DNA from 2 places in the Acidilutibacter cellobiosedens genome. Region 2 is predicted to be linked to the other one. Evidence: riboswitches for the same ligand, from Rfam matches in the RefSeq annotation. Region 2 holds a riboswitch; the other holds the start of a gene.
The links. Region 2 has a riboswitch for FMN ahead of EQM13_RS03780 (ECF transporter S component). Riboswitches for the same ligand answer to the same signal wherever they lie in the genome.
Positions count from the first base shown of each region.

Region 1: it holds a riboswitch for FMN, as region 2 does, so the genes downstream of both, EQM13_RS01725 (ECF transporter S component) here and EQM13_RS03780 (ECF transporter S component) in region 2, are expected to answer to the same signal.

Region 1 covers NZ_CP035282.1:346,555-350,793, forward strand. Annotated here, with positions in the region: gene EQM13_RS01705 (PTS sugar transporter subunit IIA) at 47-496, shown strand; gene EQM13_RS01710 (PTS sugar transporter subunit IIB) at 531-815, shown strand; gene EQM13_RS01715 (PTS ascorbate transporter subunit IIC) at 844-2,103, shown strand; gene EQM13_RS18425 (transketolase C-terminal domain-containing protein) at 2,147-2,506, shown strand; FMN riboswitch at 2,579-2,698, shown strand; gene EQM13_RS01725 (ECF transporter S component) at 2,781-3,392, shown strand; gene EQM13_RS01730 (superoxide dismutase) at 3,702-4,239, opposite strand, start outside.
Region 2 covers NZ_CP035282.1:798,343-802,581, forward strand. Annotated here, with positions in the region: gene EQM13_RS03775 (aminotransferase class I/II-fold pyridoxal phosphate-dependent enzyme) at 1-1,016, shown strand, start outside; FMN riboswitch at 1,064-1,185, shown strand; gene EQM13_RS03780 (ECF transporter S component) at 1,284-1,886, shown strand; gene tsaE (tRNA (adenosine(37)-N6)-threonylcarbamoyltransferase complex ATPase subunit type 1 TsaE) at 2,003-2,479, shown strand; gene tsaB (tRNA (adenosine(37)-N6)-threonylcarbamoyltransferase complex dimerization subunit type 1 TsaB) at 2,460-3,158, shown strand; gene rimI (ribosomal protein S18-alanine N-acetyltransferase) at 3,164-3,613, shown strand; gene tsaD (tRNA (adenosine(37)-N6)-threonylcarbamoyltransferase complex transferase subunit TsaD) at 3,628-4,239, shown strand, end outside.

The DNA of each region.
Region 1 (4,239 bases), 450 kb from region 2:
GATAAAGTAATATAGAAAATCTATACTTTATGAAAGGGGAACTTTTATGTTAAAAGATCTGCTTAAAAGGGATGTAATCGAACTAAAGGTTGAATGTAAAGATTGGAAGGAGGCTATAAGAAAGGGAACTCAAAATTTGATTGATAAAGGATTTATTGAAGAAAGTTATACTGAAGCGATATTTGAAAGCTTTAAAGAAAATGGACCTTATATGGTAATAGGCCCCGGAATCGTCTTAGCTCATGCTCGACCGGAGGACGGAGTTAATCAGCTATGTATGAGTTTGACTACTTTAAAAGAAGGAATAAATTTCGGCAATAAAACTAATGACCCGGTAAAACTCATAATTACTTTCGGCGCAATAGATAATAAAAGCCACTTGGAGGCTTTATCTCAATTGATGGAATTATTCATGAATGATAATGACATTAATAAAATTATATCTTCAACAACGAAGGATGATGTATTGGATATAATCTACAAATATTCAAAGTAACAGATTTATAAGAAATTCGGAAGGAGGTGAAAACATGAAGAAGATTTTAGTATGTTGCAGTACAGGTCTTGGCAGCAGCTTTATGATAGAGATGAATATCAAAAAAGTACTAAATGAATTAGGGATAAAGGGTATAGAAGTGAGCCATTCTGATTTGTCATCTGCTTCTGCATCCGGTGCAGATATATTTGTTGGTACAAGGGATATAGCCAACAATTTGAAACCTCTCGGAGATACCATCTTATTAAATAATATGATTGATATGAATGAACTGAGGGATAAATTGACGTTAATGTTAAAAGGGAAAGGCATGATTTAGTAAAAAATATAACAAAGGGGGTTATTTAATGTTAAAACTGATTTTGGACATATTAAGTGTGCCTGCAATTTTGGTTGGACTAATAGCACTTATTGGTTTAATATTACAGAAGAAATCAGCTTCTGATACATTGAAGGGGACAATTAAAACGGTCTTAGGATTCTTAGTACTAAGCGGAGGAGCAGGAATTGCCGAAAAATCCTTAGGTTATTTTGGAACTATATTTCAAGAGGCCTTTAATGTACAGGGGGTAGTGCCTCACAATGAAGCTGTAGTAGCTTTGGCTTTAGAGACCTATGGGACCAGTACAGCTCTGATAATGGCCTTTGGGATGTTAGCTAATATACTTATAGCCAGATATACAAAACTTAAATATATATTTTTAACCGGACATCATACATTATATATGGCAGCTATGATATCCGTGATTCTTGTAGTCGGAGGTTTAGAAGGAGTTACCCTTATAATAGTAGGTTCAATAATACTTGGATTTGTTATGGCGTTTTTCCCTGCAATTGCTCAGCCGACTATGCGAAAGATTACCGGTACTGATGATGTAGCCTTTGGACATTTTGGTACCGTTGGATACGTACTATCTGCTTGGGTAGGAAAGGTGTTAGGTAAGAATTCCAAATCCACAGAGGAAATGGAATTTTCTCAAAAGCTTGGTTTCATGCGTGACAGTTCCGTAGCCATATCTTTAGTAATGGGCGTACTGTATATCATAGTTGCTATTGCTTCTGGGCATAAATTTATAAATACATTGAGCGGGGGACAAAACTACATTTTATTTGCCGTACTACAGGCTATAACCTTTGCAGGAGGAGTATATATAATACTTCAGGGTGTAAGGCTAATATTGGCGGAGATAGTACCTGCATTTAGAGGTATATCGGAAAAATTGGTACCTGATGCAAAACCGGCATTGGATTGCCCTGTAGTATTCCCGTATGCGTCTAATGCGGTATTAATCGGATTCCTATCGAGCTTTTTAGGTGGTATAGTTGGAATGTTAATATTGATTGGATTAAAAACTACAATAATATTGCCTGGAGTCGTTCCTCATTTTTTCTGTGGCGCAACGGCTGGAGTATTCGGTAACGCAACAGGAGGTAAAAGAGGGGCTTTCTGGGGCTCTTTTGCTCATGGACTTCTGATAACATTCTTGCCGGTATTGTTGATGCCGGTATTGGGAAATTTAGGATTTGCCAACACTACTTTTAGTGATGCTGATTTTGGAGTAGTAGGTATTATATTAGGCAATATTGTGAAGTTGTTTATAAAATAAAAGGTAGATTTTTCTACCTTTTATTTAAATACAGGAGGTTGCAATGAATAAAGAGAAATTAACACAGTTAAAGAAAATAGCCCTTTGCATCAGAAAAGCTGAATATAAAGGGAATAAGCACGAAAGTCATAGAAATGCCGACAATAAAACCTTTAGATATAGAACTAATTTTGCAGACGCAAAGAAAATTAAAGGCATAGTTGTAGCAGAAGACCATTTTAAATATGGTGGTCTGTATAGTGCTATATCGGAAGTGGTTGTGGATAAATATCCGTGTAATATAAAGCCGGTTAGCGTAGACGATACCTTCGGAGAATCGGGAAAGTCTGATGAATTGTATGAAAAGTATGGATTAACGGAGGAAAATATTATATCTAAAGCTTTAGATATACTGGAAGTATAAACTTTAGCAACACTCCGGAAATTAGAATTATTCTATTGTTTTTTTTATTAACTTAATATAATATATATGTAAAGAAATCTTCAGGGCGGGGTGAAATTCCTCACCGGCGGTGACAGTCCGCGAACCGTTTTTACGGCTGATTCGGTGAAATTCCGAAACCGGCAGTTATAGTCTGAATGGAAGAAGATGGCTTAAATTAAGAGCTATTTTATATGCCCCAAAGATTTGGGGTATTTTTATGCCCTGACAAAAATATTATTTTGGAGGGATTTATATGAGAAGTTATAAAAAAACAAGGATGAATGTAAATACTAAGAATATTGTCAGAATTGCCATGTTGGCTGCAGTAGCCGTAGGTTTAATGTTTTTTAAGGTTCCGGTAGTGTTTATGGCTCCAGGTTTTATGAAACTTGATATAAGCGATGTGCCTGTTTTAATATCAGGATTTGCTATGGGTCCAATTTCTGGTGTAATCGTATCACTATTAAAAAATTTGTTGAACATGCTAATAGAAGGTAGTACTACCGGAGGTATTGGAGAGCTTACCAACTTTATTATCGGTTCATCTTTTGTTTTAGCATCATCAATTATATACCGTAAAAGCAAAACAATTCATAGAGCTATCTTGAGTTTGGTTGTCGGAATTTTGTTTATGACTCTATTGGCTTCATTAAGCAATTATTATATTATATTTCCGTTGTATGGCAAAGTAATGATTCCTATAGAAAAGATAATTGAAATGGGCAGTGCCATAAGCTCTCGGGTTGTGGATTTAAAAACAATGATTATATATACAGTGGTGCCATTTAATTTATTAAAAGGAACTGTAAATGCCTTGGTAACATTTTTGCTATATAAGAGAATATCTCCTTTGCTAAAGGATTAGTACATTGTTTTTATTTAATAATAAAAATTCAAGGTGATATTTTTTGAATTAATAATTGATAATTTATAGTTTATAATTTTACAGACTGAGAAAATAAACTTAAAATATAATTTAAACTTAATATTATAGAATTTGTAAAATTCTTAATCTATAATATAAAACGAAAACATTTCGAGTTTATTTAAATAAAAACTCGAAATGTTTTTGTTTAGAATCTGAGAGGAAAGCTCTAATTACCTTAAAATATGCTTTCAGTAAAATGGGCTTAATATATCATTGTTTCAATGAAAGCTCTTTTTAAAAAGTATTTTATCCTGCAATCACATAGTCATAAAGCCTACTCACTGCATTCCAATCAACTACATTCCAAAAGGCCTTTACGTAGTCTGGACGGAGATTTTTATATTTAAGATAATATGCATGTTCCCACACATCTATTCCCAGAATCGGTATAAAACTACTGTCCTCTATGAGTGGATTATCCTGGTTAGGAGAAGAGCTGACATTAAGCTTTCCATCCTTATCTGTACTAAGCCATGCCCAGCCTGAACCGAACCGGCTTATTGCAGCAGCAGAAAGATGCATACGCATATCTTCTACACTGCCGAAGTCCTCTTTGATCTTTTTTTCCAGCTCTCCCCTGGGGTTTCCTCCGCCATTAGGAGATATTGTACTAAAATACAGGTTATGGTTGTAAAACCCTCCGCCATTATTTCTTATTGCAGTTCTTAGTGTGGTATCAGCGATAACATCAAGGTTTTTTAAAATTTCTTCAATGCTTTTACCAGACAGTTCCGGCACCTTCTCAACTGCAGCATTTAAATTTGCCGTATAAGTAGCATGATGC
Region 2 (4,239 bases):
CTCCTGAAACTGTTGAGGAAGCTTTAAAGAATAATCCGGATGCTAAGGCAGTATTGATTATAAATCCCACCTATTATGGGGTAGCAGCTGATATTAAAAGGATAGCAGACATAGTCCATTCTTATGATATACCTTTAATAGTAGATGAAGCTCACGGAGCACATTTAGGCTTTAATAATAGATTGCCGATGTCTGCAATATCGGCAGGTGCAGATATGAGTGCTCAAAGTACTCATAAGATAATAGGTTCTTTAACCCAAAGTTCTCTACTTCAAGTCATGGAAAAAAGGGTTGATGTGAATAAGGTTCAACAAGTTATGAACCTTCTGCAAACTACAAGTCCTTCATATATACTTATGGCTTCTTTGGATGTGGCAAGGATGCAAATTGCAACTAAGGGCAAAGAACTTTTGGATAGGGCTATAGATTTAGCAGAATATGCACGAAGGGAAATAAACAAAATTCCGGGACTTTATTGTTTTGGAGATGAAATACTTAAAAAGAAGGGAGTTTATGCTCTTGATCCGACAAAACTTACTATTTCTTGTAGAGAAATGGGGATAACCGGGAATAAATTGGAAAGAATATTAGCGGAAAAATACCATATTCAACTGGAGCTTTCAAATTTGTTCAACGCCTTAGCTGTAGGAAGTTTTGGGGATTCAAAGGAAGGTTTTGATGCATTGATTTCCGCTTTAAAAGAAATTAGCGATGAATACAAGGATTTACCTAAGGAGAACAGAAGAATGCTGGATATACCAGACATTCCTAAACAGATAGTTGCTCCGAGAGAAGCTTTTATGGGAGATAAGACTCCGCTGCCATTACGTGAAAGTATAGGCTGTATAAGCGGGGAATTCTTAATGGCTTATCCTCCTGGGATACCGGTACTTTGCCCAGGAGAAGTGATAACACCTGATATTATAGACTATGTAGAGGATATGAAAGATGCCGGACTTTATGTACAGGGAACGGAAGATCCGGATGTTAATTATATAAGAATATTGAATGTTTGATATTGACACTGATTATAATTGGATATATAATGTTTCTTGAATTGGATATTAGTCTTCAGGGCAAGGTGTGAGTCCTTACCGGTGGTTACAGCCCACGCGCCGAAATTTTTTGGCTGACTTGGTGAAAGTCCGAGGCCGACAGTTAGAGTCTGGATGGAAGAAGATCAATTTTATCTAATATTTTAATTAGATTTATTTACCCTGAGGATTTATCTTCAGGGTTTTTTAAATTCCTGAAGAAATATAAATCTATGGAGGAATTTAATTATGGAGATTAAAAAACAAAAAATCAATACGAAGGTTTTAGTAAAAGTCGGGATACTATCGGCGATTTCTTTTTTGTTAATGATAGCGGAATTCCCCTTGTGGTTTGCGCCTGGATTTTTGAAAATGGATCTAAGTGAAATTCCTGCTTTGTTGGGAGCCTTTGCTCTGGGTCCTGTGGCAGGAATCCTGATAGAATTTATGAAGAATGTCCTATTTATTGCTATCAGAGGAAGTAACAGCATGATGGTAGGAGAAATTGCAAATTTTATGGTAGGGAGTATATTTGTTTATATATCCGGAATCGTATATGTTAAAAATAAAAGTAGAAAGAATGCAATAATAGGCATGATTTTGGGGACAATAGCTATGACTGTTTTTATGTCCATAGCAAATTATTATGTGATGATACCTTTCTATGCTAAATTATATGGAATGAATTTAGATAGTATTGTATCTATGGGCACCGCATTAAATAGCAACATAACCGATTTTAAATCTCTTATTGCATATTCTATAGTTCCCTTTAATTTATTCAAAGGGGCTGTAGTTACACTTATAACTGTACTCTTGTATAAACGAGTGTCGCCGATACTTCATAAATAGGTGGCTTAGAAAATAATGGAGATATTAAAACTATCTCTATTATTTTTTTTATATAGCTTAAAAAAATAGTTAATGTTATAATTATTATGGTTTATTATAGTAGAAAGGCTGGTATTATGATTAAATATATATCACATGATTTGAAGGATACAGAAAAATTAGGGTTAAAATTAGGTAAGATACTTAAAAAGGGAGATTTTATAAATCTTTCCGGAGACTTGGGGACAGGAAAAACAACTTTAACTAAAAGTATAGGTAAAGGTCTTGGAGTATCAGAGTATATTACAAGCCCTACTTTTAATTTAATTAATGAGTATAATGGAAGACTTCGATTATACCATTTTGATGTATACAGGCTTAAAAGTCCTGAAGAAATGTTTGATCTTGGATATGAAGAATATTTTTATTCCGATGGAGTCACCATAATAGAATGGGGAAATAATATAGTAGATATGCTCCCTAAAGAAAGGCTTGATATATATATGGATGTAGGAATAAATGATAATGAAAGAAAAATATTTATTAACGGGAAAGGGAAAAGGTATATTGAAATGGAAGAGGAGCTGAAAAGAATTGAAAATATTATCTATTGATACATCCACTGTAGTAGCTACTTGTGCTATATTAGATGAAGAAAAAGTATTGGGAGAGTTTTCTTTAAATCAGCAAGTAACCCATTCTGAAAATCTTATTCCTATGATTAAAGAAATGATGGATGGTTTGAATTTAAATATTAAGGATATAGATTTTTTTGCAGGTGCGGTAGGACCAGGTTCCTTTACCGGGATTAGAATAGGAATTGCAACTATTAAGGGCTTTGCTCATGTGACGAAAAAAAAAGTAATAGGAGTATCCACTTTAGAAGGCTTGGCCTTTAATGTTCCCTATGCAAAGATAATTATTCCGATGATAGATGGAAGAAGAAACAGGGTATATACAGGTATATATGGTTGGGAAAAGGGTAAACTTTTAAGTATGGGAAATGAAACAATTATAGATATTGATGATTTTTTAAGAAATCTTGATATAGGTTTTGAAAAAATAGTTTTTAATGGAGATGGTGCTTTAAAATATAAAGAAAAAATAATGAATATACTTAAGGAGAGAGCAATTTTTTCTCCAATAAATTTGAATATGCCGAGAGCTTCCGGAATAGGAGAATTGGCAATGGTTAAAATAAATGAAGGAAAAGCGGTTGATTGTTATAGTTTAGTTCCTAAATATTTAAGAGAAGCTCAGGCTCAAATGGATCTTATTAAAAGAGGGTATTGAATGATATGGATATAAAGGTTAGAAATATGGAAGAGAAGGATATAGACAGTGTACTGAAAATAGAAAAAGAGTCTTTTTCTGTTCCTTGGTCAAGAGATTCTTTTGTTTTGGAAGTTACAAAGAATATGCTTGCAAAGTATATAGTAGCTGAATTAGATGGAAAAACAGTAGGGTATGGAGGAATATGGCTTATAATAGATGAAGGACATGTGACAAATATAGCCGTTGCTAAGGATTACAGAGGATTGGGAATAGGGAATAAAATAGTAGAAGGTATTATAAAAATATGTGCAGACAGAAATATAAGATCAATAACTTTGGAAGTGAGAAAATCTAATAATATAGCGCAAAATTTATATAAAAAATACGGATTTAAAGGTTATGGCATTCGTTCCAGATATTATTCAGATAATAATGAAGATGCGATAATAATGTGGAAAAGCATAGAAGATTAATTAGAGGTGAAGAAATGACAAAAGATATTATTACATTATCCATAGAAACGTCATGTGACGAAACGTCATGTGCAGTTGTTAAAAATGGTAGGGAAGTTCTTTCCAATATCATATCATCCCAGATAGAAATTCATAGACCTTTTGGGGGAGTAGTACCGGAGATTGCATCAAGAAAACATATTGAAAATATAGATATTATTGTAGAAGAAGCGTTAAATGAAGCCAGAATCGGTTTTGAAGATGTGGATTTAGTTGGAGTGACTAAAGGTCCGGGGCTTGTAGGAGCATTGCTTGTAGGCATATCAAGTGCAAAAGCAGTAGCATATGCGTTGGACAAACCTTTCATAGGTGTTAATCATATAGAAGGGCATATATGTGCTAACTATATCGAACATAAGGATTTAGAGCCTCCTTTTACTTGTTTGGTAGTCTCGGGAGGGCACACTTATTTGGCTCAGGCCGATTCTTATACGGAATATGAAATAGTAGGAAGAACAAGAGATGATGCTGCCGGAGAAGCGTTCGACAAAGTGGCAAGAGCATTGGGCCTTGATTATCCAGGAGGACCTTTAATAGATAAATTTGCAATGAAAGGGGATAAAGCTGCTTGTGATTTTCCGAGAGTT